DNA from 2 places in the Mesorhizobium sp. WSM4884 genome. Region 1 is predicted to be linked to the other one. Evidence: predicted binding sites of a transcription regulator. Region 1 holds the regulator's gene; the other holds the start of a gene.
What was found. Region 1 encodes LexA, which represses DNA repair genes until DNA is damaged. Its sites were predicted from a motif close to TGTTCNNNNTGTGTTCNG; they were not measured.
Positions count from the first base shown of each region.

Region 2: a site for LexA is predicted at 7,595-7,612, ahead of recA (recombinase RecA). Genes of this name have one in related genera too.

Region 1 is NZ_JARTVO010000004.1:338,228-350,258, forward strand. Features, by position in the region: gene gltA (citrate synthase) at 1-310, opposite strand, end outside; gene gltX (glutamate--tRNA ligase) at 492-1,916, opposite strand; gene P9236_RS09065 (ComEC/Rec2 family competence protein) at 2,019-4,484, shown strand; gene lexA (transcriptional repressor LexA) at 4,468-5,202, opposite strand; gene glp (gephyrin-like molybdotransferase Glp) at 5,319-6,524, opposite strand; gene moaC (cyclic pyranopterin monophosphate synthase MoaC) at 6,527-7,021, opposite strand; gene trpC (indole-3-glycerol phosphate synthase TrpC) at 7,024-7,836, opposite strand; gene trpD (anthranilate phosphoribosyltransferase) at 7,841-8,851, opposite strand; gene P9236_RS09095 (peptidyl-prolyl cis-trans isomerase) at 8,848-10,740, opposite strand; gene tpiA (triose-phosphate isomerase) at 10,884-11,651, shown strand; gene secG (preprotein translocase subunit SecG) at 11,821-12,031, shown strand, end outside.
Region 2 is NZ_JARTVO010000004.1:119,189-131,219, reverse strand. Features, by position in the region: gene P9236_RS07980 (NADP-dependent isocitrate dehydrogenase) at 1-970, shown strand, start outside; gene P9236_RS07975 (glutathione S-transferase family protein) at 1,057-1,683, shown strand; gene P9236_RS07970 (DUF2269 domain-containing protein) at 1,733-2,212, opposite strand; gene P9236_RS07965 (SDR family oxidoreductase) at 2,209-3,504, opposite strand; gene alaS (alanine--tRNA ligase) at 3,513-6,182, opposite strand; gene recA (recombinase RecA) at 6,440-7,537, opposite strand; gene P9236_RS07950 (carbohydrate kinase family protein) at 7,819-8,757, shown strand; gene P9236_RS07945 (pseudouridine-5'-phosphate glycosidase) at 8,823-9,740, shown strand; gene P9236_RS07940 (TfoX/Sxy family protein) at 9,800-10,123, opposite strand; gene P9236_RS07935 (GFA family protein) at 10,213-10,710, shown strand; gene P9236_RS07930 (RidA family protein) at 10,726-11,184, shown strand; gene sufA (Fe-S cluster assembly scaffold SufA) at 11,208-11,588, opposite strand; gene P9236_RS07920 (SUF system Fe-S cluster assembly protein) at 11,697-12,031, opposite strand, start outside.

The DNA of each region.
Region 1 (12,031 bases):
GCAGGAGGTAGCAGACCTCGAGGAAGTCGCCGTGCTCGGCAAGCTGGTCGATCGGATAGCCGCGATGCAAGAGGATGCCGGCATCGCCGTCGATGAAGGTGATCGCCGACTCGCAGCTCGCCGTCGAGGTGAAGCCGGGATCGTAGGTGAAGGCGCCGGTGGTGCTGTAGAGAGCGCCGATGTCGATGACGTCAGGCCCGGTCGAGCCGCTTCGCACCTTGAATTCGTGGGTCTTGCCGGCGAGTTCGAGCTTGGCGGTCGACTCATGCGCCTTGCCGCCCGGTTCCAGTTTTGTCGCAGCTTCGCTCATTGCAAACTCCTTTTGTTTCCTCATGCCGGCAAGGCAATTCCTGCAAACGACACGTCGAAATCACCGGAATGCGCGAACTTGCCACCGCATTTTAAGGGGGTGCGTGCCAGATTGGGCCAAGGCCTAATGTTGCACTGCGAAACACGCCTTTCAATGCCAATCTTCTTGGGCCAGTTCGCTCCTAATCGATTTGATCTCCAATCCGCGCTAGACTTTCGTCGCGTCCCAGCACGGCAAGCACGTCGAACACGCCGGGCGATGTGCTTCGGCCGGTGAGCGCGGCTCTCAGCGGTTGGGCCACGGCGCCGAGCTTGTGACCGCCGGTCCGCGCAAAGTCGCGAATAGCGGCTTCCGCGGCTGCGGCGTTCCATTCGCCGGCGACCGCCGCGAGCGCGGCATGGGCACCGCGCAGAATGGCGCGCGCGTCATTGCCAAGCAACCCGGCGGCCTTCTCGTCGAGCTGCAGCGGCCGATCCGCGAAGAGGAAGGCGGCTCCATCGACGAGTTCGACCAACGTCTTTGCACGCTCCTTGAGGCCGGGCATGGCGGCAAGCAGCTGCGCCTTGCGCCTGTCGTCGAGCTTTGCCGCGAGCGCCGGTCCGCCCCCGAGATAGGGCAGGGTGGCGACGAAGATGTCGAGAAGAGCCTTGTCGTCCATCTTGCGCATGTGGACGCCGTTCAGCGCCTCGAGCTTGGCGAAGTCGAAGCGGGCGGCGCCCTTGTTGACGTCGCCGATGTCGAACCAAGCGATCATGTCCTCGATCGACATGACCTCGTCGTCGCCATGGCTCCAGCCGAGCCTGGCCAGATAGTTGAGCAGGGCCTCAGGCAGGTAGCCCATGGCGCGATAGGCCTCGACGCCGAGCGCGCCATGGCGCTTCGACAGCTTGGCGCCGTCGGCACCATGAATCAGCGGGATGTGCGACATCGATGGCACCGCCCAGCCCATGGCGTTGTAGATGACGGTCTGGCGCGCGGCGTTGGTCAGATGGTCGTCGCCGCGGATGATGTGCGTGACGCCCATGTCGTGGTCGTCGACGACGACGGCATGCATGTAGGTCGGGTTGCCGTCCGAGCGCAGGATGATGAAGTCGTCGAGGTCCTTGTTCGGGAAGCGCACCTCGCCCTGCACGCGGTCGTGCACGACGGTCTCGCCCTCGGTCGGCGCCTTGATGCGGATAGCGCCCTTGACGCCGGGAGGCGCCTCGGACGAGTCGCGGTCGCGCCACTGCCCGTTGTAGCGCGGCGGCAGGCCCTTGGCCCGCGCTGCCTCGCGCATCGCCTCCAACTCGGCCGGCGTCTCGTAGCTGTAGTAGGCCTTGCCCAGGCGCACGAGATCCTCGGCCACCTCGCGGTGGCGCGGCGCGCGCTCGAACTGCGATACAGCCTCGCCATCCCATGAGAGACCGAGCCAGGTCAATCCGTCGAGGATGGCGGCCGTCGCCGCCTCAGTAGAGCGCTCGCGATCGGTGTCTTCGATGCGCAGCAGCATCGTGCCGCCCGTGTGCTTGGCGTAGAGCCAATTGAACAGCGCCGTGCGCGCGCCGCCGATATGCAGGTAGCCGGTGGGCGAGGGGGCGAAACGGGTGACGACCTTGTCGGACATGAAACTCTCAGAGTGGCACTGAAGGAGTGCGTGATTGCGCGGACTTTCGCGCGGTCGGCGTTCATGTAGCATAGGAGGTCTGGGGCGCAAGGGGCAGACCCGATGGCTGGACGTGGCCGAGGTGCGGAGGAGGGCGAGGGGACGACGGCTGGCGTTAGCGAGCGCCTGCTGTTTGCAGGCACCGCGCCTGCAGAAGCGACGCCGGTTTCGGTTCCGGCGCCGCGTCCGGCCACGGAGATCTTGCCGCCGGGCGGTGATGCCGCGCCGCAGCCGCTTCAGCCGGCAACCATCGACCGAATCCGCAGGCAGTTCCGCCGCGCCTCTTTTTCCGCGCTTCGCCGAAGCGTCGCCTCGGCCGCCGCGACCGAGCTCGACCGCGGCATCGGTTTCCTGCTGGTGCCGGTGTTCCTTGCCGCCGGCGTGATCCTCTATTTTTCCTTGAACAGCGAGCCGGATCTCTACCGGCCGCTGGCGGCGGTGGGGCTGATGGCCGTCTGCGCGGTGGTTTCCCGTTCTTCGCCAAAGACGCATCTTATCTTCATGGCGGCGCTGTTTTGCGCGCTGGGCTTTGTCGCCGCGAAGGTCGAGACATGGCGGACCGCAACGCCGATGCTCGGCTCAGAGATACAGACGCGGCTGACGGGTCGCGTCGTCGTCGCCGAGGAGATGGCCAATGGCCGGGTGCGGCTGACCATCGACCTCGTCTCGACCGCGCAGCCAAAACTGCGCTACGCGCCGGATCGCGTCAGGCTCTCGGCACGCAGGATTCCGCCGAACGTGAAGGCAGGATCGCTGGTGACGGGCTATGCACGGCTCCTGCCGCCGACCGGACCGGTTCGCCCCGAAAGTTATGATTTTTCCTTCGACAGCTATTTCTCCGGCATCGGCGCCAGTGGATTTTTCCTCGGCGATCCGAAAGTCATTCCGACAAATGACCCTCCTGCCCAGGCGAGCATCGCCTCAGCGATCGAGAACGCGCGCGAGGCGATTGCCGATCACATCAGAAGCAGCGTCGGCGGACCCGAAGGCGAGATTGCCGCGGCGCTGATCGTCGGCGTTCGCGCGGGCATTCCCGAGGAAATCAACGAGGCGATGCGGCGGACCGGCATCTACCACATTATCTCGATCTCTGGGCTGCACATGGCGCTGGTCGCCGGCACAGTCATGCTTTTGCTGCGCGGCGTCTTCGCGCTGCTTCCGGATTTTTCGTCACGCCGGCCGGTGAAGAAGTATGCCGCTGCGATCGCGCTGGTGTCGATTGCCGCTTACCTCGTCATCTCCGGCGTGGTGGTCGCCGCCGAACGAAGCTTCATCATGCTCGCTGTCATGCTGATCGCCGTGCTCTTCGATCGCGCGGCGCTCACGATGCGCAACCTGGCGATTTCGGCCATCGCCGTCATCCTGGTGTCGCCGCACGAAGTGGTTGGTCCGAGCTTCCAGATGTCGTTCGCCGCGACCGCGGCCCTTGTCGGCGCCTATGCGGGCTGGGCCGACTACCGCGCCGGCAAGGTGAGAGCGCCGCCGGCGAAGCGGTCGTTCCTGCGGTTCCTGTCGCACAAGCTTGCGGTCGGAGCGGGCGGCGCCGCGATGACGTCGATCATTGCCGGAAGTGCGACGGCGCTGTTTGCCATCTGGCACTTCCAGCGCGTCTCGCCGCTCAGCCTGCTGGCTAATTTGGCCGTCATGCCGATCGTGTCGCTGGTCGTCATGCCGTTTGCCGTCTTTAGCGCACTGGCGATGCCATTCGGCTTCGATGGTCCTTTCCTCTACGTTATGGGCAAGGGCCTGACGGCGATGATCGCGATTTCGGCCTGGATTTCGGAACGGTCGCCGGTCGATGCCGTGGGGCTGATCTCGATCCAGTCGGTGCTGCTCGCGACAATCGCGCTGGTGATAGCAACCATGGCCACCACCTGGCTCAGGCTGGCGGCAGTGCCCTTCGCGCTGGCCGCACTACTGGCGGTCCCGCAAGTGCGCACGCCGGACCTGCTGATCTCCGAGGACGCGCATCTGGTGGCGATGCCGATCGGCGGCGGCGAGCTCGCCATCAATCGCGCCCGCTCCAACGAGTTCACCACCGACAATTGGAAACGCGCGCTGCGGGCCGAAACGATCGTGCCGCCGGAAACATTCGCGAAAGGCGCACTCGACATCGCAGACCCGGTCGACCTGCCGGCGGGATCCCCCTTTTACTGCACTGGCGATCTCTGCATTGGCCGGCATCCGTCCGGTGCAATCGTCGCCTTGGCGGAAAACCACGATAGCGCCAGGCCGGCCTGCAGCTTCGCCGACCTTATCGTCATCAACGACGCCACGGCCTACAATCCTTGCCGCGATCCACGCATCCTCGTCGTCACCAAGCGGCAGCTTGCGCGTGACGGCAGCGCCGCCGTCTACTTCGACGCGCAGTCGGCAACGGCGCGAGCCGCCATTCAATATGCCGTCGAAAAGCCCTATCGCCCCTGGCACGAACAGCGGCGCTACTCGCGCGAGGCGAGGGGACTAGCGCCATACGAGCGGCCTGAGAAGCCACAGACCAAGCCGCCGCCACTCAGTAGCGACGAATGAGCCCGACCAGCTTGCCCTGCACCTTGACCCTGTCCGGTCCGAAGATGCGGGTCTCATAGGCCGGGTTGGCGGCCTCGAGCGCGATCGAGGCGCCCTTGCGGCGGAAGCGTTTCAGTGTCGCTTCCTCGTCGTCTACCAGCGCCACCACGATCTCGCCCGGGCTCGCTGTATTGGCATTGCGGATGATCACCGTGTCGCCGTCGAAGATGCCGGCTTCGATCATCGAATCGCCCTTGACCTCAAGCGCGTAGTGCTCGCCGCCAGCGATCATATCCGGCGGAACTGTGATCGAGTGCGTCTGGTGCTGGATAGCGTCGATCGGCACACCGGCGGCAATGCGACCCATCACCGGGATGGACACGGCCGAAATGGCGTCGTCGTCATTGCTGGGCGTCGGCGTCCGGGAGGGCGCTGCCGGCTTGATCTGCCGGCCGAGATTGCCTTGACCGCCTTGGATGACGCTCGGCGAGAATTTTCTCGCCGCATTCAGGCCGGGCGCGATCGAATCGGGCAGGCGCAGCACCTCAAGAGCGCGCGCGCGGTTCGGCAGCCGGCGAATAAAGCCGCGCTCCTCCAGTGCCGTGATCAAACGGTGGATGCCCGACTTCGAAGCGAGGTCGAGCGCTTCCTTCATCTCGTCGAAAGACGGCGGAATGCCGCTTTCCTTGAGCCGTTCATGGATGAACATCAGCAGTTCATGTTGTTTGCGCGTCAGCATGGCGGCCCCCATGGGTTCTGGAACCAGAATCAGAAAAACAAACCCAGAACAAACACTATCTGTTCCAGTTGTGTTCCGCAACCGTTTAAAGTTTAGTGAATCTGTTGACGTTTTGTTCAGCGTAACATCAGAACGCTGCATTCGTCGCCGGCTTCCGCAGCCGGGGCGAACGGCTCGCGCACGATCAGGCCGTTGGCCTCGGCGAGCGTCCTCAGCATGGAGGAATCCTGGATGCTGAACGGTGTCGCGATCAACTGTCCGGCATCCTCGCGCACGACTGCCCGCACATAGTCCTGCCTGAGATCGTTGGCGCGCATCGCGGAAGCCAGCTGCGCGGTGCGGATGTCCTGTCGGAAATCGCGGCCGCCAAGACGCGCCAGGAGCGGCTTCAGGAACAATTGCGAGCAGACAAGACTCGCCACCGGATTGCCGGGCAGGCCGATGCAGCGGATTTTGCCAAGCCGGCCAAACATCAGCGGCTTGCCGGGGCGCATGGCGATCTTCCAGAAATCGAGCTGCATGCCTTCGCCGGTCAGCACGTCGTGGATCAGATCGTGATCACCGACCGAGGCGCCGCCGAGGGTGACGATGACATCGGCGCCGACCGCGACCGCTTTCTTGACCAGCGCCGAAATCGCATCCTGCCGGTCGGCGGCGATACCGAGGTCGAGGGCGCGGGCACCGACCGACTGCGCCGTCGCCGCTACGCCATAGGCGTTGGACGAGATGATCTGGTCGGGGCCGAGCGCGCTTCCCGGCGGTAGCAATTCGTCGCCCGTGGCGATGATGGCCACCATCGGCCGACGCACCACGTTGAGGCTCGGATGATTGGCGGACGCCGCCAGCGATAGCGCTGCTGGATCGAGCAGGCGGCCTTTTTCGAGAAGTACATCACCCTGGCCGAAGTCGAGTCCACGGCGACGGACGTTGCGTGCTTCCGCCGTCGGCTCGGTCACTTCGATGCTGCCGCCGCCGAGGTCGCGAACATTTTCCTGGATGACGACGGTGTCGGCGCCTTCGGGGAGCGGCGCACCGGTGAAGATGCGCACCGCCTTACCCTTGCCGACGGAGCCGGCAAAACCGCGCCCGGCGGGCGCCACGCCGATCACGGAAAGCCGCGCCGGCACGGAGGTCACGTCGACAGCGCGGGCGGCATAGCCGTCCATGGCCGAAGCGTCGAAGGGCGGCTGGGTGCGCAGCGCCACCAGCGGTTCGGCGAGCACCCGGCCGGCCGCATCGGCCAGCGGCACGTTTTCGCCCGGCAGCGCGGTTGCGCCATCCAACAAGCGCCCGAGCGCCTCGGCGACCGGAACCAGCGCCATCGTCAGGAACTCGCCCCGGATTTGACGGACTTGTAGTCGCCCGACTTGCCGCCGGTCTTCTCGACCAGCCTGATGCCGGAGATAACCATGGCGCGGTCCGCCGCCTTGGCCATGTCGTAGATGGTGAGGCAGGCGATCGACGCCGCGGTCAGCGCCTCCATCTCCACGCCGGTCTTGCCGGTGACGCGGGCAAGCGCGGTGACCTTCAGGCCGGGCAGGGCGCGGTCGGGCTCGATATCGACGGCGACCTTGGTCAGGAGCAGCGGATGGCAGAGCGGGACGAGCTCATGCGTCTTCTTGGCCGCCATGATGCCGGCGATGCGCGCCGTGCCCAGCACGTCGCCCTTCTTGGCGTCGCCGGCCAGGATCATCTCCAGCGTTTCCGCTCGCATCGAGACGAAGCCCTCGGCGATCGCCGTGCGTGTCGTCTCGGCCTTGTCGCCGACATCGACCATGTTGGCTTCGCCCTTGGCGCCGAGATGGGTGAGGGCAGGCATCCTCAAAAGGCCTCGGCCGGCGCCTTGCCCGTCAGCAGAAGCTCGGTCGCGGCAGCCACATCGGCCTGCCGCATCAGGCTCTCGCCGACGAGGAAGGTACCGATCCCGCTCTTCTCCAGCCGGCGGCAATCCTGATGAGTGAAGATGCCGCTTTCGCTGACGAGCAGCCGACCGGCCGGCACCATCGCTGCAAGCCGCTCGGAAATTTCGAGGCTGGTCTCGAAGGTCCTCAGATCACGGTTGTTGATGCCGATCAGCCGCGACGAGAGGCGAAGCGCGCGCTCCATCTCCTTTTCGTCATGCACCTCGACCAGCGCGTCCATGCCGAGCTCGAAAGCCGTCGCTTCGAGCTCGCTGGCTAAAGCGTCGTCGACGCTTGCCATGATGATGAGGATGGCATCCGCGCCCCAGGCGCGGGCTTCATAAACCTGGTACGGATCGAAGAGGAAATCCTTGCGCAAAGCGGGCAGGCCGACGGCGGCACGCACGGCGGTCAGGAAGCTAGGCGCACCCTGGAAGGACGGGGCGTCGGTCAGCACCGAAAGGCAAGCCGCTCCACCTCGCTGATAGGCCCTGGCGAGCGCCGGCGGGTCGAAGTCGGCGCGGATCAGGCCCTTGGAGGGGCTCGCCTTCTTGATTTCGGCGATCAGCGCAAAGCCGCCGGCCTTGCGTTTGGCCTCGAGCGCGGCGAGGAAGCCGCGCGGCGGCTCCATGTCCTTCGCTTTGGCCTTGATATCGGCAAGCGGCACGTTGAGCTTCGCCGCGGCGATCTCTTCGCGCTTGTAGGTTTCGATCTTGCGCAGGATATCGGACAAGGCTCTAACCGTTCGAAATCTCGACGAGCTTGTCGAGCACCGCGAGGGCCCGGCCGCTGTCTATGGCTTGCGCGGCGGCTTCAATGCCGTCGGCGAGCGTCGTCGCCTTGCCGGCCACCACCAAGCCGGCACCGGCATTCATCAGCACGGTATCGCGATAGGCGCCGGCGGCGCCGCCCAGCATATCGCGTAATGCCTTGGCGTTGTAGGCCGCGTCGCCACCGCGCAGCTCTTCCTTGGTATGGCGCTTCAGTCCGACTGCCTCCGGGGTAAGCGTGAAGGTGCGGATCTCGCCGCCGGCAAGTTCGGCAACCTGCGTTTCGCCGGTGGTGGTGATCTCGTCGTAACCGTCGCCATGCACGACCCAGGCATGCTCGGCGCCAAGCGCCTTCAGCGTCTCGGCCACCGGTATGATCCATTCCGGCAGAAAGACGCCGACCATCTGTCGGCTGACGCCGGCCGGATTGGACAGCGGTCCGAGCAGGTTGAAGATGGTCCGCGTGCCGAGCTCGCCCCGGATCGGGCCGACATGCTTCATCGCCGGATGATGCGCAGGCGCGAACATGAAGCCGACGCCCGCCTCGTGGATGCAACGGCCGATCGTCTCCGGCGAAATGTCGATCTTGACGCCGAGCGCCGTCAGCACGTCGGCGGAACCGGTCAGCGAGGACAGGCCGCGATTGCCGTGCTTGGCGACCGGAACCCCTGCCGCCGCGATGACGAAGGCAGAGGCGGTCGAGATGTTGACGCTGTGCGAGTTGTCGCCGCCGGTGCCGACGATGTCGATGGCGCCGAGCGGGGCTTCGACGCGCAGCATCTTGGCGCGCATCGTGGCGACCGCCCCGGAAATCTCGCTCACCGCCTCGCCGCGCACGCGCAACGCCATCAGGAAACCGCCGATCTGGCCCGGCGTCGCGTCACCCGACATGATGATGTCGAAGGCCTCGCGCGCTTCCTCGAAGGAGAGTGCGGTGCCGGTGGCGACCTTGGCTATGTGTGTCTTGAGAGCGCTCATCGTGTCTGTGCTTGCGAAACGGCGGCCGGATCGATGCGAACGTCATACTGCGACTGCAACTGCGCCACCAGCTGGTCGAGCAGGTCGTCGGACATGCCGGCGCTGAAGGATTTCTGCGCATCGTCGGGAACCGAGCTGCCATCGGCGCCAGCCGGTTCGAAGACTTCGGCGACCTTGAACAGGATCTGGCCGTCGCCGGTGGGCGAGGGGATCAGACCCGTGCCGCCTTCGCCGACGCCGAACATGGCCGCAGCACCTTCCTTGCCGAAATCGGCATCGTCGGCTTCGCGCTTCAGGCCTCGCTTGGTCTGCTTTTCGAGCTTCAGCTCGCCCGCGATGACGTCGAGCGTCGCACCTGCCTTGAGGCGCTTTTCCAACTCCTGCGCCTTCGCATCGAGCCGCTTGTCGGTCTCGGCCGCCGTCCAGTCGGCCGCCACCTTCTGGCGGACTTCGTCGAGCGTACGATCGCGCGCTGCGGTGACCGACTGGACCTCGTAGAACACGAAGCCGTTGTCGGCGGTGGTCAGGCCTTCATTTTCCGTATTCGGCTCGGCCTCGAAGACCGCCTTGATGAGATTCGCCGATTCCGGCAGGTCCTTGACGATCGTGCCATCCGGCCGCTGGCCGGTGCGGTCGATGGCGTCGATGGTGACGACCTTGAGCTTCAGCTTGTCGGCGGCCTGAGCCAGAGAGGCGCCCGAGGCGCGTGTGTCCTCGTAGCTGTCATGCACGTCGAGCAGGACGCGGCTAGCCTCGCCGAGCGCCAGGTCCTTGCGGATCTGATCGGACACTTCCGAAAGCGGCTTCACCACTTGGGGCTTGATCTCGGTAACGCGCAGCAGAACCGGGCCAAAGGCGCCTTGGACCACCGGGCTAACCTCGTTGGCGTTGAGCGAGAAGGCCGCGTCGGCGACCGCCTTGTCGGCGATCTTGTCCTTGGACAGCGTGCCGAGCAGGGTGTCGGCCTGGGTCTTGCCCTCGGCGGTGACGATCTTGTCGAAGGTGGCGCCGGCCTTCAGTGAATCATATGCCGCCTTGGCCGCGTCCGGCGTCTTGAACACCAGCTGTTCGATGGTGCGCATTTCGGGCGTCGTGTAGCGCGCCTTGTTCTTGTTATAGTCGTCGGCGACTTGGCTGTCGGTCACCGCCGTCGGGTCCATGATGTCTTGCGGCTCGAGCCGGACATAGGAGAACTTGCGGTATTCCGGCGCGGCATAGTTCTTCTTGTTGGCTTCGAAATAGGTTTTGAGCGCGCTGTCAGATGGCGCCTCGATCGGCTGCACGAGCGTCTTCGGCAGCACGAGATAGTCGATCGTGCGGTCCTCGCCGCGATAGAGCGCAACCGCCTTCAGGAAGGTCTGCGGCGCCTTGAGGCCGTCGGAGATCGCCTCGACGATCTGCTGGCGCACCGCCACTTGCGAGCGGTTCTTGAGATAGTCCTCCGGCCGCATGCCCACCTGGCGCAGCAGATATTCGAAGGTCCTGCGGTCGAATTGCCCGCTCGGGCCTCTGAAGGCCGGATCGTCGCGTGTCAGCTCGGCCAGCCGGTCCTTGGAAAGACCGAGTCCCAGCTTGCGGGCCTGCTCGTCGAGGACGGCGCCCGAAACGAGCTGCGCGAGCACCTGGTTATCGATGCCCAGCAGCTTCGCCTGCTCGTGCGTGATGCGCTGGCCATATTGCTGAGAGAGCAAGTTGATCTGGCGATCATAGGCGAGGCGGTACTCATTGATCGACACCGTCGTCCCGCCGGCGGTGATCACCGAATGGTGCCCAGCCAAAGTTCCCGACAGGCGCCCGGAAATACCCCAGACGGCAAAGCTCACCACCAGCAAGGACAGCAACGCCTTCGCGACCCAGGTGCTCGCCGCGCTTCTCAATAAACCAAGCATACTTACTTCCGATTTTTGCGCATTTTCGCATGCGCCGAGTCTGAAGCAAGCGCAATAGCGTCCTTCCGGCCCACTGTCGATTGCTTTGTGGCTTGATTTTGGTAGTGAGGGCGCAGCCTTATGTCGCCTGGAGAACCGACCCCATGACCCCTGGAATCCGTCCGCTCGTCGCCGGCAACTGGAAAATGAACGGCACCAGCGCCTCGCTCAACGAGTTGAGGATGATCGGCAATGGCTTCATGAGCGGGCTCGATGCGGAGACGGAAGCGCTGGTCTGCGTGCCGGCGACCTTGCTTCACCAAGCGGCCGAGATCCTTTCCCGCACGCCGGTTCGCGCCGGCGGGGAGGATTGCCACCCCAAGGAGAGCGGCGCCTACACCGGCCAGATTTCGGCCGAGATGCTGAAGGATGCCGGCGCAAGCCATGTCATCGTCGGCCATTCCGAGCGTCGTGAGCAATGCGGCGACGACGATGCGATCGTCAACGCCAAGGCATCGGCCGCCTGGCGGGCAGGGCTGGTGGCCATCATCTGCATTGGCGAGACGCGCGCCGAACGCGAGGCCGGAGCGACGCTCGATGTCTTGTCGCGTCAGCTAGATGGTTCCGTGCCGGCAAGCGCCACCGCCGCAAACACCGTCATCGCCTATGAGCCCGTCTGGGCCATCGGCACCGGCCTGACGCCGACCGCCGCCGACGTTGCCGAGGCGCATGCGCATATCCGGGGCAAGCTCACTGCGCTACTCGGCGATGCCGCGGCCAGAATGCGCATTCTTTATGGCGGCTCGGTCAAGCCGTCCAATGCGGTGGAACTGCTCGGCGTCGAGAATGTCGACGGCGCGCTGGTCGGAGGCGCGAGCCTGAAGGCGGCCGACTTCCTCGCCATCGCGGAAGCCTACATGAACATGGCGTAGCCGCAGAAGCCGGCTTACGCGGCAGAGGCAGGCTGAAATCTTTGCAACGGCCGCATTGCTCCCCATATTCCCGGCCACGGGCTTGGAAATGCCACCAAAGCATTGTAAGGAGCCGCCTCCAAATCATCGGTCGTATGCGCGGCCGCGCAAGGCCTCGCCAGGATAAATTATGGAAACCGTACTGATCGTCATCCACCTCATGGTCGTGCTCGCGCTTGTCGGCGTGGTGCTGCTGCAGCGCTCCGAAGGCGGTGGTCTCGGCATTGGCGGCGGCTCCGGTTTCATGACGGCGCGGGGCGCCGCCAATGCGCTTACCCGCGCAACGGCAATCCTGGCCGCCGCGTTTTTCGTGACTTCGCTCGCACTATCCATCATCGCTC
Region 2 (12,031 bases), 220 kb from region 1:
TCGCGTCGAGGAATTCAAGCTGAAGAAGATGTGGAAGTCGCCCAACGGCACCATCCGCAATATCCTCGGCGGCACCATCTTCCGCGAGCCGATCATCATGAAGAACGTGCCGCGCCTGGTGCCGGGCTGGACCAAGCCGATCGTCGTCGGCCGTCACGCCTTCGGCGACCAGTACCGCGCCACCGACTTCCGCTATCCCGGCAAGGGCAAGCTGACGATCAAGTTCGTCGGCGAGGACGGCACTGTGATCGAGCATGAGGTTTACGACGCGCCTGGCGCCGGCGTCGCGATGGCCATGTACAATCTCGACGAATCGATCCGCGAATTCGCCCGCGCCTCGCTGAACTACGGCCTGCTGCGCAACTTCCCCGTCTATCTGTCGACCAAGAACACCATCCTCAAGGCCTATGACGGCCGCTTCAAGGACATTTTCCAGGAGGTCTACGAGAAGGAATTCGAGGCCGAGTTCAAGGCGAGAAAACTCTGGTACGAGCATCGCCTGATCGACGACATGGTGGCTTCGAGCCTGAAATGGTCCGGCGGCTATGTCTGGGCCTGCAAGAACTATGATGGCGACGTTCAGTCCGACACGGTGGCTCAAGGCTTCGGCTCGCTCGGCCTGATGACCTCGGTGCTGATGACGCCGGACGGCAAGACGGTGGAGGCGGAAGCCGCGCACGGCACCGTCACGCGCCACTATCGTCAGTATCAGAAGGGCGAGGAAACCTCGACCAATTCGATCGCCTCGATCTTCGCCTGGACGCGCGGCCTCGCTCACCGCGCCAAGCTCGACGACAATGCCGAATTGAAGCGCTTCGCCGAGACGCTGGAAAAGGTCTGCATCCAGACCGTCGAGGCTGGCTTCATGACCAAGGACCTGTCGCTGCTGATCGGCCCGGACCAGCCCTGGCTCTCGACCACCGGCTTCCTCGACAAGATCGACGAGAACCTGCAGAAAGCGATGGGGTGAGCAGCGGTGCGCGAAGCGCATGAAAGGCCCCGAAATGGGCTTTTCAAGCGCCGAACGCCCGCAGCCATAGCGGAGGGCCGGGCCCGATGACCAAGGCGATCCTCTACGGCGCCGACTACAGCGTCTATGTCCGCATCGCGCGGATGACGCTGGAGGAAAAGGGCGTCGACTACGAGCTCGTCCCTCTCGACATCTTCGCGGCCGAAGGCATTCCCGCCTGGTTTCTCGAACACCACCCGTTCGGCCGCATCCCGGCCTTCGAGCATGACGGCTTTCGCCTGTTCGAGACCGGTGCCATCGCGCGCTATGTCGACGAAGCCTTCGACGGGCCCGCACTGCAACCTGCGGATCCGCGCGGTCGTGCGAGGATGGGCCAAGTCGCCGGCATGCTCGATGCCTATGGCTATCGGGCCATGGTCTGGGACGTCGCCGTGGAGCGGCTCGAGAAGGCGCCCGCCGACGAGGAACGGATTGCCGCCGGCCTCCGCCAGGCAGAGACTGTGCTGAAAGTTCTCACGTCGCTGAAGGCAAAAGACCCCTGGCTGCTTGGCGACCAGCTGACGCTGGCCGACCTGCACACGGCACCGGTCATCGCGTATTTCCTCAAGGTTGCCGAAGGGCGCGACCTGTTGGCGCGTTTCGCGGACATCGAGAGCTGGTATTCGCGCATCGCCGCGCGTCCGAGCTTTGCCCGGACGGAGAAAGCCGACTGAAGCAGCCGGCTGTCGGCCTGCGGCGGGTAGAGCCGCCTGGAACTGCCGGTTAGAATGCTATCTCCGGCCGGGTCACCATCAGCCAGAGGATCGCAAGCACCGCGCCGAAGGCCGGAAAGCCGAGGGCGAACCAGATGCGAAAGAGGCGCTTCTCCTCCTCGGGCAGAGGAGCGTTTTTCAATACGGCTTGCCGCGCCAGATCGCGCATGCGCATCTGAATCCAGACCACTGGCAGCCAGAAGGCGCCGGCAACGGCATAGAGCAGCAACGAAAGCACGATCCAGCCTTGGCTGAGCGGCCATCCCATCTCGCGCGCCAGCAACGCGCCGGTTATTGGCTGCACGACGACAGCGGTTGCCGTGAAGATGGCGTCGGCGATCACGACCGTGCCGGCGACATGGGCGACGATCTCGGGTTTGCCGGTCCGTTGCGCCATCAGCATGAAGAACGCTATGCCGGCGCCGGTGCCGAACAGCACGGTGGCGCCGATCACGTGCAACCACCGCAATATGTCCACCCAGAAGCTCATCGCTCTTCCGAAATCGCCAGAGCCACCAGGACGAGGCAAAGCGTCGGCACGGCCTTGACGATGGCCCCGAGAGGATCAAGCCAGAGATCGGGAGCAAGCGCCGCCGCCGCGGCAAGGTAGAGCAAGGTGATGGCAATCATCGCCATCAGCGCCGATCGTGCAAAGGGTCGAACGACGACCGCTGCACCGACAACGATGTCGGCGACGCTCCCGGCAAGAACCATCCCGAGCGCGAGGCCGTCCGGCAGGCCACGCGAGGTGAGAATCTCGACAGCCGCTTCCTGTCGGACAAGCCCGACAATGCCCGAAACCAGCCAGAACGCGAACAAGACGGCGAGGACGATCGGCTTCAGCAGCCAGAGGCGCGCGAACCACCGCTCCTGAACATGCGCCGGCATTGCAGCCAGCGTCGTTTCCAGAGGTTGCAGCGGGCGACCAATGATTTCGGCCCAGGGTTTCGGATTGCCGGTGACGCCGTTCTCGAGCGCGGCAAGCGCAGCGCTGCGCAAGGGAGATCGCCAACCGAGACGGCCGAGCCCATCCGCGCCCATGCCGGCGAGCCGCCCGACAATCGCCGGCACCGTCACAATCGGCGCCTTGGATAAGCCGAGCCAGGCCCGGAATTCGAGCAGGATGGCGCCGAGAGGCCTGGCCCGTTCCTCGACGAGATCGATGACCTGCCCTTGCGCCAGAGACCCGCCGACGGCCCGCGATACCGCCTCGGCGACCTCCGTGACCGATACCGTTTGGATCGGTCGGTCCGCGAGCACGGCCGGCACGAAGCATGGAAACGCGGCCAGCGCGCGCAGCAAAGCCGTTCCGCCATAGGCGGCGGGCGCGACGACGAGGCCGGGCCGCAGTATCGTCCAATCCAGGGAGGATGATGCGACGGCGCGGTCGCCTTCGGCCTTGGTCCGAAAGAACGCATCGTCGGAACCGAGGTCGGCGCCGATCGCCGAAATCTGCACCAGTCGGCGCACACCGGCCTGTTCGCAAGCAGTGACGAGGGCGGCGACCGACCGCCGGTGGACGGCGTCCAGATGGTCGCGCGGGCCGTCCTGCAAGGCGCCGGCGGCATTCACGAGGGCTTCCACGCCGGCAAGCAAGGGTGCCCAGTCCGCCGCCGCGACCAGCCGCGACATATCGGCCGCGATCCACTCTACGCCCGGCTTGCGCCGCCGCGCCTCGCGGACATCACGACCGAGCCCGACAAGGTCTTGTCCGTCCTCGATCAAACGTTCGAGAACGGCTTCTCCGATAAGTCCGTAGCCGCCAAGGACGAGGACTTTCATCCCCTGGCTCAGGCGGCTTCGAGGGCCGCCCTCACCGCCGCGATCGCGTCGTCGGCCTTGGAGGCGTCGGGGCCGCCGGCTTGCGCCATGTCGGGACGTCCGCCCCCGCCCTGCCCGCCAAGCGCGGCGGAAGCGACGCGCACCAGGTCGACGGCGCTGAAGCGGCCGGTCAAGTCTTCGGTAACGCCGACGACGACGCTCGCCTTGTTGTCCTCGCCGGCGCCGACAAAGACGACCACGCCGGAGCCAAGCGTCTTCTTGCCGGCATCCGCGAGCGGCTTCAGGTCCTTCGGCGCCACGCCGCTGACCGCCTTGCCGAGGAAGCCGACGCCGGCGACAGTTTCGTTGGTGGGCGGAGCATCGGACACGGCCGTGCCGGCGCCAAGCGCCAGCTTCTTGCGCGCTTCGGCAAGGTCCTTCTCGAGCTTCTTGCGCTCCTCGAGCAGCGTCTCGACTCTCGCCGGCACATCGGCCGGCGAGATCTTCAAGGTCGCCGCCGCTGCCTTCAGGCGCTTGTCCTGCTCGTCGAGATGCTTGCGCGCCGCCTCGCCGGTCAGCGCCTCGATGCGGCGCACGCCGGCCGCCACCGCGCTGTCCGACAGGATGCGCACCAGCCCGATATCGCCGGTCGATCTGACATGCGTGCCGCCGCAGAGCTCGACCGAGTAGGGACGGTTGGCCTTGGCGCCATGCAAGCCCGTACCCATCGACACCACACGCACCTCATCGCCGTATTTCTCGCCGAACAGCGCCATGGCGCCCTCGGCGATGGCATCGTCGACCGACATCAGGCGCGTCGTCACCGGGCTGTTCTGCACGACGATCTCGTTCGCCATGCGCTCGACGTCCTCGAGCTCGTCCGACGAGATCGGCTTGTTGTGCGAGATGTCGAAGCGGAGTCGATCCGGCGCGACCAGCGAGCCCTTTTGCGCCACATGGGTGCCCAGCACCTCGCGCAGCGCCTCGTGGATGAGATGCGTCGCGGAATGGTTGGCACGCAGCTTCGAACGCCGCGCATGGTCGACCTTGAGCTCCACGGTGGCACCTAGCTTGACCGTGCCGCTCGCCACCTTGCCGAAATGCACGAGCAGCCCGTCTGCCTTCTTCTGAGTGTCGGAGATCTCTATCGAGAAGCCGTCACCTGAGATCACGCCGGTATCGCCCATCTGGCCGCCGGATTCGCCATAGAACGGCGTCTGGTTGACGACCACGGCAATCGCGTCACCTTTGCTTGCGCTGTCGACGGTCTTACCGTCCTTGACCAGCGCCTGGATGAGGCCTTCCGCTTGCTCGGTCTCGTAGCCGAGGAATTCGGTTGCGCCGTTCTTTTCACGCACGGGAAACCAGACCGTCTCGGTCGCCGCTTCGCCGGAGCCCGCCCAATGCGCGCGCGCCTCCGCCCTCTGCCGCTCCATCGCATCGGTGAAGCCGGCCAGATCGACGGAGATGTTGCGCTGACGCAGCGCATCCTGCGTCAGGTCGAGCGGAAAGCCGTAGGTGTCGTAAAGCTTGAAGGCGGTCCCGCCGTCCAGCATGTCGCCGGCGCCGAGTGTCTCCGTCGCGTCCGCCAGCAGGCCGAGTCCGCGCACCAGCGTCTTGCGGAACCTGGTCTCCTCGAGCTTCAGCGTCTCTGTGATCAGCGCCTCGCCGCGGCTGAGCTCGGGATAGGCCTGGCCCATCTCGCGCACCAGCGCCGGCACCAGTTGCCACATCAAAGGTTCCTTGGCGCCAAGCAGCTGCGCGTGGCGCATGGCGCGGCGCATGATGCGGCGCAGCACATAGCCGCGGCCTTCGTTGGACGGCAGCACGCCGTCGGCCACCAGGAAGGAGGTCGAGCGCAGGTGGTCCGCGATCACGCGGTACGATGCCACGTTTTCCTCGCTCGGCCCGTGGCCGAGCGCCGAGGATGCCGCGTCGATCAGATGCTTGAACAGGTCGGTCTCGAAAACGCTCTCCACCCCTTGCAGGATGGACGCCATGCGCTCCAGGCCCATGCCGGTGTCGATCGACGGGCGCGGCAGATCGATGCGCTCGTCCTTCGTCACCTGCTCATACTGCATGAACACCAGGTTCCAGAATTCCAGGAACCGGTCGCCGTCCTCTTCCGGGCTGCCGGGCGGACCGCCCCAGATGTGCTCGCCGCGGTCTATGAAAATTTCCGAGCACGGGCCGCAGGGTCCGGTGTCGCCCATCGCCCAGAAATTGTCCGAGGTCGGGATGCGGATGATGCGATCGTCCGAGAAGCCGGCGATCTTCTTCCAGTAGCCGGCCGCCTCGTCGTCCGTGTGATAGACGGTGACCAGGAGCTTGTCCTTCGGCAGACCGAAATCCTTGGTGATCAGATTCCAGGCGAGCTCGATCGCGCGCTCCTTGAAGTAATCGCCGAACGAGAAATTGCCCAGCATCTCGAAGAAGGTGAGATGGCGCGCGGTGTAGCCGACATTGTCGAGGTCGTTGTGCTTGCCGCCGGCGCGCACGCTCTTCTGCGCCGTCGAAGCGCGCGAGTAGGGCCGCTTCTCCAGGCCGGTGAAGACATTCTTGAACTGCACCATGCCGGCATTGGTGAACATCAGCGTCGGATCGTTGCGCGGCACCAGCGGGCTGGAGGCGACGATCTCGTGACCCTCCTTGCGGAAGTAGTCGAGGAATGTCGACCGGATGTCGTTCACGCCACTCATGGATACCGCCTTTTCGTAGGAACCGCCGGCATGGCCGGCGGCAGATGGGCTTTCGTGCTTCAGAAGAGATAGATTGGCCTTTTAGCCGTAGCTCTTGAGCCTGTCCAGAAACACGGAACTGGGCCAATTCACGAGCTGCCCGTGCATGCATACCGGCCCCGAAAAGCAAACCGCCGGCGCTAAGGCCGGCGGTTCGGAACGCGGTATTACAGAACTCGATTACATAAGCTAAACTTAATACACCGCGATTGTGGCCCCTACATGGCGCCGGCTTCGTCCTCGAAACCGTCATCGCCGCCTTCGGAGCCGCCATTCTCGAGAAATTTCTCGGCGATAAGCCCGGCATTCTGCCTCAGCGCCAGTTCGATCTCGCGCGCCGTGTCCGGATTGTCGCGCAGGAACAGCTTGGCGTTCTCACGGCCCTGGCCGAGACGTTGCGAATTGTAGGAGAACCAGGCACCCGACTTCTCGACCACGCCGGCCTTGACCCCGAGATCGATCAGCTCGCCGGTTTTCGACACGCCCTCGCCATACATGATGTCGAACTCGACCACCTTGAAGGGCGGCGCCAGCTTGTTCTTCACCACCTTGACGCGGGTCTGGTTGCCGACCACCTCGTCGCGGTCCTTGACCGAACCGATGCGGCGAATGTCGAGGCGCACCGAGGCGTAGAATTTCAGAGCGTTGCCGCCGGTGGTGGTTTCCGGCGAGCCGAACATGACGCCGATCTTCATGCGGATCTGGTTGATGAAGATGACCATGGTGTTGGAGCGCGAGATCGACGCGGTGAGCTTGCGCAGCGCCTGGCTCATCAGGCGGGCCTGCAGGCCGGGCAGCGCATCGCCCATCTCGCCTTCGATTTCGGCGCGCGGCGTCAGTGCCGCGACCGAATCGACCACCAGCACGTCGATGGCGCCGGAACGCACCAGCGTGTCGCAGATTTCCAGCGCCTGCTCGCCGGTGTCGGGCTGGGAGATCAGGAGGTTTTCGAGATCGACGCCGAGCTTGCGGGCATAGACCGGATCGAGCGCGTGCTCAGCATCGACGAAGGCGCAGATGCCGCCCTTCTTCTGGGCCTCCGCAACGGTATGCAGCGCCAGCGTCGTCTTGCCCGAGCTTTCCGGCCCGTAGATTTCGATGATGCGGCCGCGCGGCAGGCCGCCGACGCCGAGCGCGATGTCGAGGCCGAGCGATCCCGTCGGCACGGTTTCAATCTCGACGACCTGCTCGTTGGCGCCGAGCCGCATGATCGAGCCCTTGCCGAAAGCGCGCTCGATTTGCGACAACGCCGCATCCAGAGCCTTTGATTTGTCCACTGCCTTATCCTCTACAAGCCGCAAAGTATTCTGAGCCATGATACATCACCCCTTGGTCGTCAATGAAGGCCGGACAATCCGTGATCCCTGCTGTTTTGTACCTTTTTTGTTCTCATTTGGCAAGGGGCAGCAAATGACTGAAAAACAATCGATATCTGGATTTGTTCTTTTTTTGTCTCACTAGAGCTAGGGCGCGCCAGCGCCGCTGGCCCAAAGACACTTCGACATCCGGCCGGCCCGAATCGCGTCACCGATTGCGGGGCGATGCGCGGAAACCTAGTGTGCGCACGCGAACAATCAACGAAGGTCACCTCCGCGGCATGCCGACATCCCCGAAAATTCTGGCGCTTGGCGGCGCCCATATCGACAGGCGCGGCCAGGTGTCGGGCATTTACGTGCCCGCCGCCTCCAACCCCGGCATCATGCGCGAGGATGTCGGCGGCGGCGTCTTCAACGCGCTGCGCAGCGTGGTGAAGCGCGGCGTGTCGGCGTCGCTGCTTTCGGTACGCGGCGGCGACGCGGCGGCCGAGACGGTCGCAGCGGCGATCGCAAGGGCCGGCATCGCCGATCTTTCGGTGGTGTTCCTCGACCGCGCGACGCCGAGCTACACGGCGTTGATCGACAGCGAGGGCGAGCTGATCGTCGGCTTTGCCGATATGGGCCTCTACGACCTCGCCTTCCCCAAGCAGATCCGCCGCGCCAAGGTGCGCGAGGCGATCGCCGAGGCCGACGCGATCCTCTGCGACGCGAACCTGCCGACGGCGGCGCTCGAGCGTCTCGTCGCGCAGGCCGGCGGCCGGCCGGTCTTCGCCATCGCCATCTCGCCGGCCAAGGTCGTGCGGCTGGCGCCGCTGCTCGGCGATCTGTCGCTGCTGTTCATGAACCGCCGCGAGGCGGCGGCTCTTTGCGGCGCCGACATGTCCGGCCCGGATGTTGTCGAGGCGCTCAGGCGACAGGGGCTGACGGCGGGCGTGGTCACGGCCGGCGGCGCTCCGGTGCTTGGTTTCGACGGGTCCGGTGCCTTTGCCATCGATCCGCCCGCGCCGCGGCGGGTCGCCGACGTCACCGGCGCCGGCGACGCCCTGACCGGCGCCACCGTTGCCGCGCTGCTGCGCGGCCTGCCCTTGCGGATAGCGCTGCGCGAAGGCGTTGCCGCGGCAATTCTGGCCATCGAGAGCGCCGAGGCGGTGCCATCCTTCACGGCCGCCAGTTTCGGCCAAGCGCTTGCCCTTGTGTCGGAGGCACGGGAAGTGGCATAGGGCCACCGGATCATCTTGCCCAGATCATCTTGCGAAGCGTTTGGCGCTTCGATCGGAGAACAGACATGACACCCGAAACCGCCCGCCGCTTCATCGACATCCACCCGCCGGTGGCGGAGGCGCTTGCCGCCGGGCGGCCGGTGGTGGCACTGGAAAGCACCATCATCACCCATGGCATGCCCTATCCCGACAATGGCGCGATGGCCGCCAAGGTCGAGCAGATCATCGCCGATGGCGGCGCGGTGCCGGCGACGATCGCCGTGGTCGACGGCCGCATCAAGATCGGGCTATCCGACGGCGAGCGCGAATCGCTCGCCATGACCGGCGACGCCATGAAGCTGTCGCGCGCCGATCTCGGTTTTGCCGTCGCTCAAAAGCGCACCGGCGGCACCACGGTGGCGGCCACCATGATCGCGGCGCAGATGGCGGGCATTAAGGTCTTCGCCACCGGCGGCATTGGCGGCGTCCACAAGGGCGCGGAAAAGAGCTTTGACATCTCGGCCGACCTCGACGAGCTGGCGCGCACGCCGATCATCGTCGTCTCGGCCGGCGCCAAGGCCATCCTCGACATCGAGAAGACGCTGGAGGTGCTGGAGACACGCGGCGTCCCCGTCATCGGCCATGGTTGCGAAACCATGCCCGCCTTCTGGTCGAGGCAGTCGCCGTTCCGTGCCCCGCTGACGCTGCATGCGCCTGAGGACATCGCGCATTTCTACGATACGCGCCAGGCGCTGGGCCTCAGTGGCGGCATTCTGGTCGCCAATCCGGTGCCGCAGAACGACGAAATCCCGGCCGCCGAGATGGACGGCTATATCCAGGCCGCTCAGAAGGCCGCCGAAGCGCAGAGCGTCACCGGCAAGGCGGTGACGCCCTTCCTGCTGTCGAAGATCCTGGAACTGACCGGCGGCCGCAGCCTCAAGACCAACATCGCGCTGGTTGAGAACAATGCGCGGCTGGCGGCGGAGATCGCCAAGGCGCTGTAAGAGCAGTTCCAGGAAAAGTGCGTAGCGGTTTTCCGTTCGGAATTGCGTAAAGCAGGGCCTTATCGGCCTGCCCGCCTTCCAGCCTCATAAGCCCGCCGCGCCCAGACCGCCATCTCGTCGGGATCGTCGAAGGCGCTGTCAGGCACGCTCCAATAGGGCATCGCCACCTCCTTGCCGTGCCGCGAGCCGGTGTAGGTCCATTGGCTGCAGCCGGCGGCCTCGAAACCGGGAATGCTCTCTTCGTCGGCTTTCAGCATCAGCTCGCCGCGCACGACGACGGCGACGATAATGCCGTCGCAATAGATGCCCTTGCCGCCGAACAGCTTACGGATGCTGATCGGGCCAAGGCTTTCGAACAATTCCCGAAGGCGCTCATCGTCCATGCCGCAATCATCGCATCCGGAATGGGCCTTGTCATCGCCGCAACCAAAGGCATGTTGACAGGTTGAGACCCGGAAATGGAGTTCACGCCATGCCTGTCCTGCTTAAAGGCTCCTGCCGCTGCGGCGCCGTCCGCTTCGAGGTGGAAAGCCACACACCCGTGCCGTTCATGCTCTGCTACTGTTCGATCTGCCGCAAGCAGCAGGGCGGCGGCGGTTTTGCGATCAACCTCGGCGCTGACTACGAGACGATGAACGTCACAGGCAAGCGCAGCCTCGGCGTCTACCGCGCCGAGATCGAGGACGACGAGCACCCGCATTGCGAGGTCTCCACCGGCGAGCGCAATTTCTGCAAGAAGTGCGGCTCGGCTCTTTGGCTCTACGATCCGAACTGGCCGGACCTCGTGCATCCCTTCGCCTCGGCGATCGACACCGACCTGCCTAAGCCGCCGGAAAAGGTGCATCTGATGCTGAAATATAAGGCGAACTGGGTCGAGCCGGTGATCGGCAGACAAGACAAGGTGTTCGAGGTCTATCCCGCGGAATCGATCGCCGGCTGGCACAAGCGGACTGGGATGTGGGTGGATTAGCGACAGGAGGCCGAAATGAACCTCACGACGCACAAGAAGTTCAAAGGCGATCGCTTGATGCCCTGGGGCAAGGGCACGGTCGTCACGGGCGCGAAGGGATATGTTTTTCTGTGCGGCAACACCGCCACGGTCGACGACTACGATCCGTCGAACCACGGGGGCGGCGCCATCGGCGATCCGGCCACGCAATGGCGCGCGATCCTTGCCAACATCAAAGCGGATCTGGAGGAACTTGGCAGCTCGCTCGACCATCTGGTCAAGGTGACGTTTTACATCAAGGGACCGTTCCCAACCGGCGGTGTACTCAGTTCACCGAATTTCCGTCTGGACGTGTTGGACGAATTCTTTGCCGAGCATTGCCCGAAGCACTGCAGCTACAACAATCCGCCGCCGTCCGAAGTGATCGGCGTTACCGCACTGGCGCAACCCGACCTCGTTGTAGAGCTTGTGGTGATCGCCGCGCTGCCAGACTGAACAGCGCAGCGGTGATTGGGTTATCAGGCCGAGGCGCGCGCCTCGGCCAGCGCCTTGAGGTCGGCCGGCTTCAGTTCGACGGATTCGCCGCAGCCGCAGGCTGAGCTCTGGTTCGGGTTCTTGAAGGTGAAACCGGTGCGCAGCGTCGTCTGCTCGAAATCCATCTCGGTGCCGAGCAGGAAGAGCGCCGCTTCAGGCGCGACATAGACATGCGCGCCGTCGCGCTCGACATGGTCGTCCTTGGGATTCGGCTCGGTGACCAGATCGATCGTGTATTCCATGCCGGCGCAGCCGCCCTTCTTGATGCCGAGGCGGATGCCGTTAGCATTCTCCCGCGTGGCGACGATCTCGCGCACGCGGTCGGCGGCCTTGTCGGTCATCGTGATGACGGCGAAGCGTCCCATGTCATTCTCCACGTTCGCGCGGGTTCAAGGCCCACGGAATGAGTCTGCCCTTAAGATGGTGAAGTTTCACCTTTGCTGCAAGTCAACCAATCTCTGTCGGGTCGTTGGTCAATACCATCCCACCGCGACCTGCGCCTCTTCCGACATGCGGTCGGGCGTCCATGGCGGGTCGAAAACCATGTTGACCTCGACCCCGGAAACGCCTTCGACGGCGCCGACGGCGTTCTCGACCCAGCCCGGCATTTCGCCGGCGACCGGGCAGCCCGGCGCGGTCAGCGTCATGTCGATCTTGACCGAGCGGTCGTCCTCAATGTCGATCCTGTAGACCAGGCCGAGCTCGTAGATATCGGCCGGGATTTCCGGATCGTAGACCGTCTTCAGCGCCGACACGATGTCGTCGGTCAGCCGTGCCAGCTCGTCGGCGGGAATAGCCGAGGCCGACA